Regions from separate parts of the Cupriavidus sp. 96C5-1 genome, predicted to be linked through region 1. Evidence: riboswitches for the same ligand, from Rfam matches in the RefSeq annotation. Region 1 holds a riboswitch; the other holds the start of a gene.
What was found. A riboswitch is a leader RNA that binds a small molecule or an ion and turns the genes downstream of it on or off. The one in region 1 is predicted to bind glycine.

Region 1 (7,332 bases):
GTCGCCGCCAGGTATTCGGCCGCGGCCAGCAGCGTGGCGGTGTGGCCATCGTGCCCGCAGGCGTGCATGCGGCCGGCCACCTGGCTGGCGTAGGGCAGGCCGGTGCGCTCCTGCAGCGGCAGCGCGTCCATGTCGGCACGGATGCCGATGCGCCGGGTGCCGTTGCCGAGCTTCAGTTGCGCCACCACGCCGTGGCCGCCCACGCCGGTGTGCACGTCGTAGCCCCACTCGCGCAGCAGCGCGGCAGCCATGTCGGCCGTGCGCGGCACGTCGGCGCCAAGCTCGGGATGGGCGTGGATGCGGTGGCGCAGCTCGGCGAAGCGCGCGGCGGATTCGATCAGTGCGGACGGGACATTGCCCGGGTTCTGGGTCATGACGGTACGATCCTCGATGGTGCGGTTGGATGTCGGACAGGGAAACCGTGTCTTGCCGCGCTTCAGTCGCGGCCAGGGTGGCTGGGGAACAGCGCCAGCGCGCACAGGCTGATGCACGCCGAGGCGAGCAGGTACCAGGCCGGCGCCATATTGCTGCCGGTGGCACCGATCAGCCAGGTGACGATCAGCGGGGCGAAGCCGCCGAACACCGTCACGCCCAGGCTGTACATCACCGACATGCCGGTCGCGCGATGGTGGCGCGGGAAGGCTTCCATCATCAGGGCGGCGCCCGCGCCGCTGCCGACCGACATCAGGGCCACGGCGGCGCCGATCAGCGCCACGGTGAGCGGCAGGCCAGGGCCCGACGAGAGCAGCAGGAAGTTCGGGTACACCAGCGCCGTCGATGCCAGCCCGCCGGCAAACAGCAAGGGCTTGCGGCGCGGCAGGCGGTCGGCCAGCCTGCCGAACAGAGGGGCTGCCACCAGCATGGCGAGACCAGCCATGCACGCCGCCAGGAAGGCGGTGACCGGCGGCATGTGCAGCGCGCTCACCAGATAGGTGGGCATGTAGAACACCATGATGTACATCGACGAGGTGCTGCCGGTCATCAGCAGCATGCCCAGCAGCAGCGTGCGGCCGTGCTCGCGGAACACCGCGCCGATGCCGGCGTGCTGCCCGCCGCCTTCATGGGTTTCCTGCAGATGGCGGCGGATATACATGCCGACCGGCGCGATCAGCAGGCCCAGCAGGAACGGCAGGCGCCAGCCCCAGTCGTGCATGGCTTCGGGGCTGAGCAGGGCCGATACGGCAGCGCCGGTGAGCGCCCCGAGCAGCGCGGCGCCGCCTTGCGTGGCGGCCTGCCAGCTCACCAGGAAGCAGCGGTTGCGCTTCGTCGCGGATTCCAGCAGCAGGGCCGATGCGGCGCCGATTTCGCCGCCCGCCGACAAGCCTTGCAGCAGCCGGCCGAGCACCACCAGCACGGTAGCGGCCACGCCGATGCTGGCGTGGGAGGGCGTGAAGGCGATCAGTGCCGTGCCGGCGCTCATCAGCAGGATGGTGAGCGTGAGCGCCGCCTTGCGTCCGCGCCGGTCGGCCAGGTTGCCGATCAGCACCGCGCCGAGCGGGCGCATCACGAAGCCGGCGCCAAAGGTGGCAAAGGACAGCAGCAGCGACGCGAGCGGGCTGCTGGACGGAAAGAACAGCCTGCCGATGGTGGCGGCGAAGAAGCTGTACACGGTGAAGTCGTATACCTCCAGCCCATTGCCGATCGCGGCGGCGATGACGGCGCGGCGCGAGTGCGGCCGGTCGACTGCGATAGCGGCGGGCGCGTTGCCGGCGTGGCTGGATAGCGCGGTGGGCGCGGTGGTCATGCTTTGCTCCTCGGGTGGGCCAGATAGGGAACGGGTGCGGCGCGGCCCCGTTTCTCTTGGTGTTGGGGCATGGTAAGAGCCGTGCCCCGGATACGCACTTCGCTTTTTTTCATGGGTATGCGCATCGGGAATGGCGGGCGATACCCGCCACCGTGCCCGTCCATGCGGCCTGGGTGGCAGACTGGCACCCGGCTGGCGGCGTGGCCGGCATGTGTGCTGTCGACGACCCGGCTCGTGCGCGGCCAAACAGAGGGAAGGGGGCGTCAGGGTGAGGCGTGGCGGTGGTCCGCAGTTGGCCCAGGCGGCAGGGCAGGCGCCCTGCCGGCGTCGGTTGACCGCTTTCCGCCAGCTTCCCTTGGGTGTAACTATTTGATTTTTATTGGGTTTGGCGGCGCCGGAATGGCGCCGTTTATGGCGCGGCGCCTTCGTGCAAAGCCGGATAGTGGCTGGCAAGCGCCTGCAGCAGGGCGTCATGCAGGCGTGCCGCGGCCCACGTCAGCACGTGCCGGTCGCGCGTGACCAGCGAGACGATGCGGTCGGGCACGGGTTCGGCCACGTCGATGAAATCCATGGTTTCGGTGATGATCCTGCTGGCTCGCGATTCGCTGGATAGCAGTACCAGGGTATCCACCTGCCAGCAGAGTTCCAGCGCCAGTCCCATCGACGAGCATTCGATCACGCGCGTGGGCGAGTCCAGGCCGTTGCCCGCGAACAGTTGATGGAAGGGCGAAGCCGTATCGGAGAGCGGGTCAGCCGCCAGCCAGTCGGCCTGCTGCAGCGCGCGCACCGAGCGCGCCGCGCGCAGAGGGTGCCCACGCCGCGCCGCGATGATGGTGGGCAGGCGGCAGACCTGGGTGCAGTCCAGCCCGCGGTCCGCCGGCAGCAGTTGCGAGGTCACGGCAAAATCCATGGTGCCTTCGCGCAGGTGTTCCAGCAACTGCGTCGGCCGCATTTCCTGCACGCGCAGGCGGGCATTGGGAAACTCGCGGCGGAAGGTGCTCAGGCAGGCCGCCATCGGCCGCATCATCGCGGTGACCGGCGTCACGCCCACCGTGATCTCGCTCGCCACGGTGCCTTTCATGTCCTCCAGGTCGTCGCGCGCGCGGCGCACGTTCTCGCTGATCAGCCGCGCGTGGGTGACCAGGCGCTGGCCGTAGGGGGTCAGGCGGATTCCTGTGCTCGAACGCACGAACAGCGCCGCGCCTACGCTGCTCTCCAGTTCCTTGATGGCTTTGCTCAGCGCCGGCTGCGTCAGGTGGAGGATGCGCGAGGCTTCCTGGATGCTGCCGGATTCGGCAACGGCGGCCAGGGCGCGCAGCTGGTTGAGCTTCATGGGGGCCTGCAAAAGTCGTGGTCGGAGATGGTAACGGCAAAACGCCCGGCCCAAGGGGCCGGGCGCCTGGCGCTGCCGTGCGCGGCGGATGGCGGCCTTAGTGTGTCGTGACGCTGGCCGGGCTTGCCGCCAGCGTTGCCCGACGGTGTGTTGCAGGCGTCGGCAGCGCGCCGCTGAAGGCGAAATCCACCTCCGGCACATGCCCGCTGATGATGTCCGCGATGGCGCGGCCCGAGCCGCAGCCGTGCGTCCAGCCCAGCGTGCCGTGGCCAGTGTTCAGGTAAAGGCCGTCGATGGCGCAGCCGCCGATATACGGCACGTTGCCCGGCGTGGCGGGGCGCAGGCCGGTCCAGAACCTGGCCAGTTCAGGCCGGCTCATGCCCGGGAACACGTCCAGCGTGCGCTTGACGATGGCTTCGCAGCGCACCGGGTTCAGGTCCATCGCATAGCCGTTGAGTTCGGCGGTGCCCGCTATGCGCAGGCGGTCGCCGAAACGCGAGAACACCAGTTTGTATTCGTCGTCGGTCAGGCTCACGCTTGGCGCGCGCTCGCCGTCGAGCACAGGCAGCGTCGCCGAGTAGCCCTTGGCCGGATAGATGTCCAGCTTCACCCCCAGCGGGCGCGCCAGCATCGGGCTGAAGCTGCCCAGCGCCAGCACATAGGCATCGGCGCTTTCGATCTGGTAGCCGCCGGTCTCGTCGGCGATTTCCACGCCGCGCATGCTGCCGCCTTCGGCATGCAGGCGCTGCACCCGCACGCCATAGCGCAAGCGTACGCCAAGCGCCTCGCACCGGGCTGCCAGTTCGGTGGTGAAGCGGTGTACGTCGCCGGACTCATCCTCGCTGGTATAGGTGGCACCAGCCAGGCGCGGCGCGATATTGGCCAGCGCCGGCTCCAGCCGCACGACTTCCTCCGGGCTGATCACGCGCCGCTCGCAGCCCAGTTCGCGCATGATGCGCGCCGGCTCGATGGCGGCGTCGAATTCCTTCTGGCTGGTGTAGAAATGCAGGATGCCGCGGGTCAGGTGGTCGTACTCGATGCCGGTTTCCGCGCGCAGCGCCTGCAGGCTGGCGCGGCTGTAGGTGCCCAGGTTGAGCAACTGGATCATATTGTGGGTGGAGCGTTTCGCCGAGCACTCGCGCAGGAACTTCAGGCCCCATGACCATTGGGCCGGATCGGCGCGCAGGCGGAACAGCAGCGGGGCATCTTCGCGCCCCAGCCAGCGCAGCATCTTCAGCGGCGCGGCCGGGTTGGCCCACGGCTCTGCATGGCTGACCGAGATCTGGCCGCCATTGCCAAAGCTGGTCTCCCGGGCGGCGCCCGCATTGCGCTCCAGCACCACCACCTCATGCCCGGCACGGGCCAGGTACCACGCCGAGGCGATGCCGATCACGCCGGCCCCCATTACGATGACTTTCATTCTTCAGGCTCCGGATAGCAAAAAGGGGCAGGCAGGCCATCCGGCCTGTCTGCCCCCACTGTCCTTTTGCCTGAGAGATTCGCCGCACCCGCCACGGGTACCGGCTTGCCCCTTCGGCGGCCGCATGCCGTTCACCTTGGTGATCCGGTCCGGCGCTCTCCAGTTTTATCGGTCTCCAGTCTTTTGCACCTGAGCGTTTCAGGGGTACGCCTTCGGTAGAGGGGCCCGCCTAGATATGACGGGGGCGCCTCGTTCTCCTGGATGGCGCACATTAACATGGGGCAGGCGTGACCGCAATGGGGGCCGGCCCTGCCTCGCGCCGGGCAGTTGGCCGGCCGAACGGAAGCGGCTTGACCACTATCAAGCCGTGCTGCATCCCGGCATGCGATAGAATGGCCGGCATCCACTACCGCGATGCGCCATGCTACGGAGCGCGCAGCATGGGCGCGCTACACCAATGTGCGGGCACCGATGTTGTGCATCGCTACACCTCATACCCAGCGGCCACGCCCCGCATGTTCCAATTTCCGATATCCAATGCAGCTCGAAGACTCCAATCCGCAGAATGGCTTTCTGAACACACTGCGCAAAGAGCGAAAGCGTGTTCAGGTCTATCTGGTCAACGGTATCAGGCTGATCGGCTCCATCGAGTCGTTCGACCCGTTCGTAGTGATGCTTAGCACGCCTGGCGGCATGCAGGCGATCTACAAGCAAGCGATATCCACTATCCAGCTGGACACGGGGACGCGGCCCGCTGCCTCCGCCGCGCGCCCGGCCCGCACGAACAACACCGACGGCGAGACCAAAACGCCTCTGGTGGTGACGCGAAAACGCCGTCCGCTGGCGCTTGGCGGCGGCAACGAGTAGCTCCCGCCGTTCTCGCCACGTTCGCCGGCAGCCGCGCCGGGCTGCCGTTTTGCCCAGGTCGGGCGAAATCGTGGCCTTTCTTCACGGCGCTGGTCCGTGCGCGGACCAGCGCCGGCCTCAACCGCCATGCCCCGGCCGGGCGGCCGGGGACGCGACATGGCGATGGATCCGCCCTGGTCAGTTGCCGATACCGAGCAGCTCGACTTCGAAGTTCAGCGTGGCGTTGGGCGGAATCGTGCCCGGCACGCCGCGCGAGCCATAGGCGGTCGGTCCCGGGCAGACCAGCTTGGCCTTGCCGCCAACCTGCATCTTCTGCACGCCTTCGGTCCAGCACGGGATCACGCGGTTCAGGGGGAAGGAAATGGGCTGGCCGCGCTTGTAGGAGCTGTCGAACTCGGTGCCGTCGGTCAGCGTGCCGCGATAGTGCACCTTGACCACATCCGAGGCCTTGGGCGTCGCACCCGTACCCTTGACGATGTGCTGGATGGACATGCCGGAGGGCAGGGTTTCGACCGCGGGGGCGGCTGCATGGGCGAGGGAGGCCATTCCAACGGCGGCGAGTAGCAGGGCAATCTTCTTCATGAGTCTGTTGTCTGTTGGTGTTGACTGGTTGGGAGGCGAGCGGCTGGACAGGCCGGAAAGGTAGCATCTTAAACCGGATGCGGATCTCCCCTGGGCCTGCGCTGACCGGAGCGCTGCGCCATGCCGGGCGCCGGACGTCTTTCCGGTCTCAGCCAGCCTGATTTGTGCCATGGCGCCCTGTAAATTACGCCATGCGGACTGGACACGCTGCTGATGCCTGGCACGGACTTCCCATACCATGCCGGCAGTTCTGCCCCGGCAAGGCGAAGCGACAATGACGCCAGCTATCTCCACCAGGGAGGCAAAAGGCTTCAGCCCGTACCTGCTGCGCGCCATGTTGCCGCGCATGCGCAGCCAGTAGCACCCGGCCGCAAACTTGGCTACAGTGGGAACCTCATTCAGCTTGCGTCATGCATGAGGATATCCATGGAAGCCCAGCGCCTGCAGTTCCCGGGAAGTGACGGTCAGCTACTCTCCGCGCGGCTGGATTTACCGGCCGGGCCGGTACGCACCTTCGCCTTGTTCGCCCATTGCTTCACCTGCGGCAAGGATGTGCTGGCAGCGACGCGGATCGCGCAGGCGCTGACGGCACACGGCATTGCCGTCCTGCGCTTCGATTTCACCGGCCTTGGCGGCAGCGGCGGCGACTTCGCCAATACCAATTTTTCCTCCAACGTGGCTGACCTGCTGGCGGCGGCGGACTATCTGCGGCAGCATCACCGGGCGCCCGCCTTGCTGATCGGCCATAGCCTAGGCGGCGCAGCCGTGCTGAGCGCCGCGCAGGGCATACCGGAGGCCAAGGCCGTGGTCGCCATCGCCGCGCCGAGCGATCCCGGCCATGTGGTCGGCCTGTTCGGCGACCAGGCTGCCCGCATCGAATCGGAAGGCGAGGCGGAGGTCAGCCTTGCCGGCCGTCCGTTCCGGATCAAGCAGCAGTTCATCGAGGATGTGGCTGAGCAGAAGCTGCTCGATAGCGTGGCGAAGCTGCGCAAGGCGCTGCTGGTCATGCATGCGCCGCAGGACGATACCGTCGGCATCGACAATGCCACCCAGATCTTCATTGCCGCCAAGCACCCGAAGAGCTTTGTCTCGCTGGACCGCGCCGACCACCTGCTCACACGCAAGGAGGACGCTGTCTATGTGGCCAACACCATCGCCGCATGGAGCCAGCGCTATCTCGGCATCGATACGCTCGAGGTGCCGGCCGCGGTGGCCGAGGAAGGGCTGGTGCGCGTGGAGGAGAACCACGCCGGCAAGTACCAGCAGCGCATCACCGCGGGGCCGCACCGGCTGCTGGCCGACGAGCCGGTTTCCTTCGGCGGCCTGAATGGCGGCCCGGCGCCCTACGATTTTCTGCTGGCCGCGCTGGGCGCCTGTACCGCCATG
Region 2 (7,332 bases), on a different contig from region 1:
AGCCACCACCAGGCCGCCGGCGGCGTGCACGGCGTCGGCGATGGCGCGGTAGTCGGCGACGTCACCGTTGACGCCGGGGTATTGCAGCAGCACGCCGAAGGCATGGGCGCCGGCGGCTTCCGAAGCGGGGCCGACCTTGACCTCGATGCCTAGCGGCAGGGCGCGGGTGCGTATCACTTCCAGCGTTTGCGGCAGTACGTCGTCGGCCACGTAGAAGGTGCTGGAAGCGTGCTTGTTGACGCGCTGCAGCAGCGTCATGGCTTCGGCAGCGGCGGTGCCTTCGTCCAGCATCGAGGCGTTGGCGATGTCCAGGCCGGTCAGGTCGGTCACCATCTGCTGGAAGTTCAGCATGGCTTCCAGGCGGCCCTGGGAGATCTCTGGCTGGTAGGGCGTGTAGGCGGTGTACCAGGCCGGGTTCTCGAAGATGTTGCGCAGCACCACGCCCGGGGTCAGGGTGTTGTAGTAGCCCTGGCCGATAAAGCTCTTGAACACGCGGTTCTTGCTCGCCAGGCCGCGCAGCTTGGCCAGCGCGGCCTCCTCGCTGAGCGGCTCGGTGAACTGGCCCAGCGGCATGCCGTCGCGGCGGCGGATGGCGGCGGGGATGACGGCGTCGATCAGCGCGGCGCGGTTGTCATAGCCAAGCACCTTCAGCATGTGCTGCTGTTCGGCGTCGTCGGGGCCGATATGTCGGGAGGCGAAGGCGTCGCGCGCCTCCAGTTCGGCCAGCGTGGGCCGGGCAGCTTGGGCGGCGGTCATGGGCAGAGGGGCGTTCATGGCAAGGATCTCGTGGGAGCGGTGCGGCGGGTGGTCGGCCCGGCCGCGTCGCGGCAATCTTTATCCGTCACTCCCGTGGCGCGGGAATGACGATCTGGCATCAGGCGCCGACGTTGGCCTTGTAGGCGTCGGCCGACATCAGGCCGTTCACGTCGTCGCTGTTGGCCGGCTTGAGCTTGAACAGCCAGGCGTCGAAGGCATCGGCATTGACGCTTTCGGGGGCTGCGGCGGCGGCATCGTTGATGGCGATCACTTCGCCAGCCACCGGGGCGTAGATGTCGGACGCGGCCTTGACCGATTCCACCACGGCCAGCGCGTCGCCGGCACCGACCGACTTGCCCACTTCCGGCAGTTCCAGGAAGACGATGTCGCCCAGCGCGTCCTGCGCGTGGTCGGTGATGCCGATGGTCAGGGTGCCGTCGGCTTCGACGCGCACCCACTCATGGGACTCGGTGTATTTCAGGTCGGCGGGGAAATTCATGGGATTCTCCAGATTCAATTTGTTATTCAGCGCCTGCCGGAGGGTGTCGATGGTCGACGGGGAAACCGCCGGCAGGCGCGCTGTGACCGGGTGCGAGCGTTCAGCTCACGAGTGCCTTGCCATTGCGCACAAACGGCAGTTTAACCACAGTCGCGGCGAGTTTGCGGTCGCGGATCTCGACCTGCACCTCGGCGCCGATGGCCACATCGCGCGGCAGGCGGGCAAAAGCGATGGATTGGGACAGCGACGGGCTGAAGGTGCCGCTGGTGATCTCGCCGTCGCCGGCGGGGGTGATGACCTTCTGATGGGCGCGCAGCACGCCGCCTTTATCGCGCAGGATCAGGCCGACGAACTGCTGGGTCTGGCCCGCGGCGACCAGCGCCGCCTTGCCGGTGAAATCGCGTTCGCTTTGCAGGTCCACGGTCCAGGCCAGGCCGGCGTTGAGCGGCGAAGTGTGGATGTCCATGTCCTGCCCGTACAGGTTCATGCCGGCTTCCAGGCGCAGCGTGTCGCGCGCGCCCAGGCCGGCCGGCGCCACGCCGGCGGCGATCAGCTTTTCCCACAGGCCAGCGACGTTCGCGGCGGGCACCACCAGTTCGAAGCCGTCTTCGCCGGTGTAACCGGTGCGCGCGACCATGACTTCGCCCAGGGCGGGGTCCTGCACCACCACGGCGTTGAACGGCTTCAGGGCTTCGCTGGGCTGCGTGGAGGGAAAGGCGCTCCAGACCTTGGCGCGGGCGTTGGGGCCCTGCACGGCGACGATGGCCAGCGGCGCGACGCCGTCGGGGGCGTTGTCGCCGCGGCGCGGGGTGATTTTCACGCCGCTGTTGGTGGCGGCGTTGCGGGCCGCGATCCATTCGATATCGTTGTTCGCGGTGCCGGCGTTGACCACCAGGCGGAACCGGTCTTCGGCGAAGAAGTAGACGATCAGGTCGTCGATGGCGCCGCCCTTTTCGTCGAGCATGCAGGAGTACAACGCCTTGCCCGGCGTTTGCAGCTTGTCCACATTGTTGGCCAGCAGGCCGCGCAGGAAGGCACGCACGTGCACGCCATCGAGATCGACCACGCACATGTGGGAGACATCGAACATGCCGGCATCGCCGCGCACGGCCTTGTGTTCCTCGATCTGGGAGCCGTAGTTGACCGGCATGTCCCAGCCGCCGAAATCGACCATGCGGGCGCCGAGGGCGCGGTGGATAGCATTGAGGGGCGTGGCCTGGAGCGTCATGGAATCCTCGGGGGAAGGCAAATCTCGGTTCGAAAACGAAAAAAGGGCCATCCGCCACAGGATTCGACGCGCATGGCGCTGCCAAATCCGCTGCGGCGGATGACCCCTCTGTCCTCGATACCTGAGAGATTACAAGGCGGGTCCGGTTGGGCCCGGGCCTTGCGCGCCCCTTCGGTGGGCACGCTCACCATCTATTCGACCATGTCGAAAAATGGCGGGTGCCGCTCTCCAGAGTACGGCGTGCATCGTGTGCCTGTTGCAAGCCGATCCAACCAGTCCATGGTGCCTGAGAGTTTTCGGGTGATACCCCTTCGGCGGCGCAGGATTCGCGCGCTCTCCCGGTCGGATGCGCGCAATTTACGGGAGCGCCCCGGCTTTGTCAACGCGGTCCGCGCCGACCCCGGCGCCATGGGAACGGCGCAAGGGCAGGGCGGCTCGCCTACCTCCTGCGAGGGTTGTCGGTCGTGACGTTACCGATCACGCCGCCAACCGCGGCGCCGCCGAGCGTGCCCAGCGCGTCACCGCCGGTCAGCACCGCACCGCCGACCGCGCCCACGCCGGCACCGATCGCGGTGTTACGTTGCTTGGGACTCATGTCGGCACAGCCGGCCATGCTCGCTACCGCGATACCGATCAAGGCCACCTTGCCCAGGGATTGCAGGGTCTTCATGATTCGCTCCAATGTATCGTGACATGCATCCGGCACGCAGCGCACACGTGCGGACATGAAAATTAGACGGTGCCGGCATGCCCATGGCTCCGGACCTTACGAAGTGTTACTTCCTCCCTGCCGGGCCACTTTCATTGCCGCGGAGGCGCCTCGGCCGCGTGTTAGCATCCACCCTCCGCCCAGCCAGCGCGCGCCTCCGCGTTGCACATCCGTCACTTCCCGCCACGTATGACCCACGGACTCAATCCTGCCCAATCCGAAGCCGTTCGCTATCTCGACGGCCCCTGCCTGGTGCTGGCCGGCGCCGGTTCGGGCAAGACGCGGGTGATCACGCAGAAAATCGCCCACCTGATCGAGGACAAAGGCTTCCAGCCCAGGCACATCGCCGCGGTGACCTTTACCAACAAGGCCGCCAAGGAGATGCAGGAGCGCATCGCCAAGCTGATGGAGGGCAAGACCACGCGCGAGGGCAAGCGCATCCCCATCAAGCAGATCACCGTCAGCACCTTCCACTCGCTGGGCGTGCAGATCCTGCGGGCCGAGGCAGAGCACGTGGGCCTGAAGCCGCGCTTTTCCATCATGGATTCGGACGATTGCTTCGGTCTGGTGCAGGAGCAGCTCGCCACCACCGACAAGAAGCTGATCCGCAATGTGCAGAGCACCATCTCCCTGTGGAAGAACGGCATGGTCGATCCGGAGACCGCCATCGCCGAGGCCGCCAACGCCGACGATCACCAGGCGGCGCTGATCTACCGCAACTACGTGGCCACGCTGCATGCCTACCAGGCGGTGGATTTCGACGACCTGATCCGCCTGCCGGCCGAGCTGTTCGCTCGCAACGAGGAGGTGCGCCTGCGCTGGCAGAACCGGCTGCGCTACTTCCTCGTGGACGAGTACCAGGACACCAACGCCTGCCAGTACCAGTTGCTCAAGCAACTCGCCGGCGGCTCGCACCTGCGCGCGCCGGCCTTCACCGCGGTGGGCGACGACGACCAGGCCATCTACGGCTGGCGTGGCGCCACGCTGGACAACCTGCGTCTGCTGCAGACCGATTTCCCCGACCTGAAGGTGGTCAAGCTGGAGCAGAACTACCGCTCCACCGTGCGCATCCTGGAGGCGGCCAACGCGGTCATCTCCAACAATCCCAAGCTGTTCGACAAGAAGCTGTGGAGCGAGCACGGCATGGGAGATGCCATCGCCATCAACCCGATGAACGATGAGGAGCACGAGGCGGAATCCGTGGTGTTCCGGCTTTCCGCCCACAAGTTCGAGCGGCGCGCGCAGTTCCGCGACTACGCCATCCTGTATCGCGGCAACCACCAGGCGCGGCTGTTCGAGCAGATCCTGCGCCGCGAGCGCATTCCCTATGTGCTGTCGGGCGGGCAGAGTTTCTTCGACAAGGCCGAGATCAAGGACATCTGCGCCTACCTGCGCCTGATCGCCAACCCGGACGACGATCCTGCCTTTATCCGCGCCATCACCACGCCGAAACGTGGCGTGGGCAACGCCACGCTGGAAGTGCTGGGCACCTTCGCCGGCCAGGCCAAGGTGTCGCTGTTCGAGGCGGCCATGATGGGCGGCATCGAGGGCAAGCTGCAGCCGCGCCAACTGGAGCCGCTGCGGGTGTTTTGCGAGGCCATGGTGCGCCTGGCCGGCCGCGCGGCCAGCGATCCCGCCACCGAAGTGCTCGACGACCTGATGGAAGGCATCCACTACGAGGCCTACCTCTACGACACCTTTGACGAGCGCCAGGCCCAGTCGCGCTGGACCAACACGCTGGAATTCCTCGACTGGCTCAAGCGCAAGGGCACCAAGCCGGAAGCCACCGGCGAAGGCGAGGAGGCCACCGGCTTCGACACCGCCGATGGCTTTGGCGACGAAGGCAAGAACCTGCTCGAGCTGACCCAGACGGTTGCGCTGATGAGCATGCTCGAAGGCCGCGAGGAAGACCCGGACGCGGTGCGCCTGTCGACGCTGCATGCCTCCAAGGGGCTGGAATATCCGCACGTGTTCCTGGTCGGCGTGGAGGAGGGCATCCTGCCCCATTGCCGCGAAGACGAGGACATGACCGACGAAAAGATCGAGGAAGAGCGCCGGCTGATGTACGTGGGCATCACCCGCGCCCAGCGCAGCCTGCACATCAGCTGGTGCAAGAAGCGCAAGCGCGCCCGCGATACCTATTCCTGCGAGCCCTCACGCTTTATCGGCGAGATGAAGCTGGAGGAAGCCCCCGCGCCGGTGGACGAAACCCCGGCCATGAGCCCGAAGGACCGGCTCGCCGGGCTCAAGGCGCTGCTCGGCAAGCCCGCGGCTTCGTAAGCCGGCCATGCCCCGCGCCGGCACGGCGTACAAAGTCGATACATCGTCATACAAGGAAGACAAGACCCCGGCATGCGGCACGCATAACATCACCGATGCCCGGCTCGTTTCTTGAGCGGGCGCCGCGCCGATTCGTCCCTTCGTCTCGGCGTGGCCGGGCAGCATGCCCGACTTCTTCCCTGTTCAGCGCCTCCGCACTTCAGTGTCCGGGGGCGTTTTTTTGGCGCTGCCGCCGGGCCGCGTGACCGGGAAAGCGGCGGCGGATGCCAAAGCCGGATCCAGGTCAGGCGCGCACGATTCCCACCGTGAACTCGCCTTCCAGCGTGCCCAAGGCATCCTGCATCCGCCGTACCCGCACCAGGCCCGGGTGCGTGCCCGCAATCGGGTCCTGGCTGTTCACGAACGGCGAGGCGCCGCGCGCGCGGTAGGCGGGATGGCCGAGATGCACTTCGCGGTTCAGCGTCTCGTCGAAGAACAGCTGGCTGGTCAGCACCTCCCTCTGGCCCAGATGGATCTTGAGATGGATATGCACCGCGCGTGGCGCGTACCAGCCGGGATAGATCGTCACGAATCGGGCGCTGCCATCGGCCCCGGTGGGCTGCACGCCCCGCAGGAAGCGCGCGGCGCTGGTGGGCGCGGCATGCATGCCGCCTTCGCCGTGGGCGCCGCCGGGCGGCGGCGGCATGCTGGCCAGGTCATAGCCGCTATAGCTGCCGCCGGCATCGCAATGCCAGATGCTTGCCTGCGCGCCTTCTACCGGCGCGCAGCCGCGGCCGGTATCCAGCACGATCAGCCGCAGCCGTAGCAACTGGCCCGGGCGGCCATCCCGGATATCGCTGCGCACCAGCGCCTGGTCGATATAGAAGGGCCCCTCGGTCAGGGCAGGAGTCAGCAGGCAGGCCGCCGGCGCGGGCTGCGCGGCAGGCAGTGGCTGGGCCGCGGGATTGCCGGCCCATCCCGCCACACCGGCGCCGAGCACGCCACCGAGAAAGCGGCGGCGCCCGGCGCTGGCGGCCTCGTCGCCGGGGTGAACGTGGTCTTTACTGCGCATCGCGTTTTCCTTGCCAGCGCGGGGCCGCAGCGCCGGGTACGTCGTCAGGGCCAGGCGCGGCAAAGGCGCAAGGCATTGGCCCCGGTCCGGGCCTCCTGCCGGTCATGGGCCCGGGCCCGTCTGCCATTGCACCGTGAAAGAGGCCGGGGGGCATCGGCCCGAACGGGCCCGCGGGCGCCAATCCCAGCCAGCGGGCGCCTTCCGGCATGGCGCGCAGGTGTTTGCGCTGGCCGGGATCCAGACTTTCGTCAAAGGCAATCCAGCGGTCGCGCACGGCGCGGCGATCCTTGTCGAGGGCATCGTGCAGGCGGTCTTCGCGCTCCGCGCGGGCGCGCAGCGACGACGCCGGCGCATCTGCCGCATCCGGGTCGCCGCCCTCGCGGATCAGGCGTGCACGCAGTTCCAGCGCATGGGCATGCGCTTCGCGCGCGGCGGCGCGGGCGGCTTGCCACAGGGCGGTCTGGGCCGGCGTCAGTGCCAGCGTGTCGCGCAGCGACACTGGCACCGGCGGCTGGGCCGGCCCGGCCAGTGCCGGCGCGCCGGTCTGCAGCGCGTGCGCGGGCAGCGCCATGGCGCCGGCGGCGCAGAGTACGCCGAGAGAAACGAGGGTGCGCAGGCGGGGCAGCAAGGCTTGTGGCTGGGTCATAGGAGTCTCCATGGACGTCATGCGGGAGCGTTCCCCGGGCTTGCTGGCGCCATGCCGGCCCATGAAGCATAGTGGGCAATGGCAAGGCAAAGCGGCGACCGGATCGCCGGTATCCGGCGCAAGCGCGCCAAAGCAGCGGGTTAGCGACATGCCATCTTAGAAA

Region 2: linked by a shared signal. The riboswitch ahead of gcvT (glycine cleavage system aminomethyltransferase GcvT) and the one ahead of AC3FOF_RS31685 (D-amino acid dehydrogenase) in region 1 are both predicted to bind glycine.

What each region holds. Positions count from the first base shown of each region.
Region 1 covers NZ_JBYOJU010000037.1:25,457-32,788, reverse strand. The annotation lists gene AC3FOF_RS31700 (M20 aminoacylase family protein) at 1-374, opposite strand, end outside; gene AC3FOF_RS31695 (MFS transporter) at 437-1,744, opposite strand; gene AC3FOF_RS31690 (LysR substrate-binding domain-containing protein) at 2,154-3,077, opposite strand; gene AC3FOF_RS31685 (D-amino acid dehydrogenase) at 3,175-4,497, opposite strand; glycine riboswitch at 4,546-4,670, opposite strand; partial or broken gene hfq (RNA chaperone Hfq) at 5,035-5,257, shown strand; gene AC3FOF_RS31675 (FKBP-type peptidyl-prolyl cis-trans isomerase) at 5,542-5,946, opposite strand; gene AC3FOF_RS31670 (bifunctional alpha/beta hydrolase/OsmC family protein) at 6,373-7,332, shown strand, end outside.
Region 2 covers NZ_JBYOJU010000009.1:56,212-63,543, forward strand. The annotation lists gene gcvP (aminomethyl-transferring glycine dehydrogenase) at 1-774, opposite strand, end outside; gene gcvH (glycine cleavage system protein GcvH) at 875-1,255, opposite strand; gene gcvT (glycine cleavage system aminomethyltransferase GcvT) at 1,356-2,483, opposite strand; glycine riboswitch at 2,582-2,725, opposite strand; glycine riboswitch at 2,747-2,834, opposite strand; gene AC3FOF_RS12985 (YMGG-like glycine zipper-containing protein) at 2,923-3,153, opposite strand; gene AC3FOF_RS12990 (UvrD-helicase domain-containing protein) at 3,382-5,472, shown strand; gene AC3FOF_RS12995 (peptidase associated/transthyretin-like domain-containing protein) at 5,756-6,523, opposite strand; gene AC3FOF_RS13000 (hypothetical protein) at 6,513-7,169, opposite strand.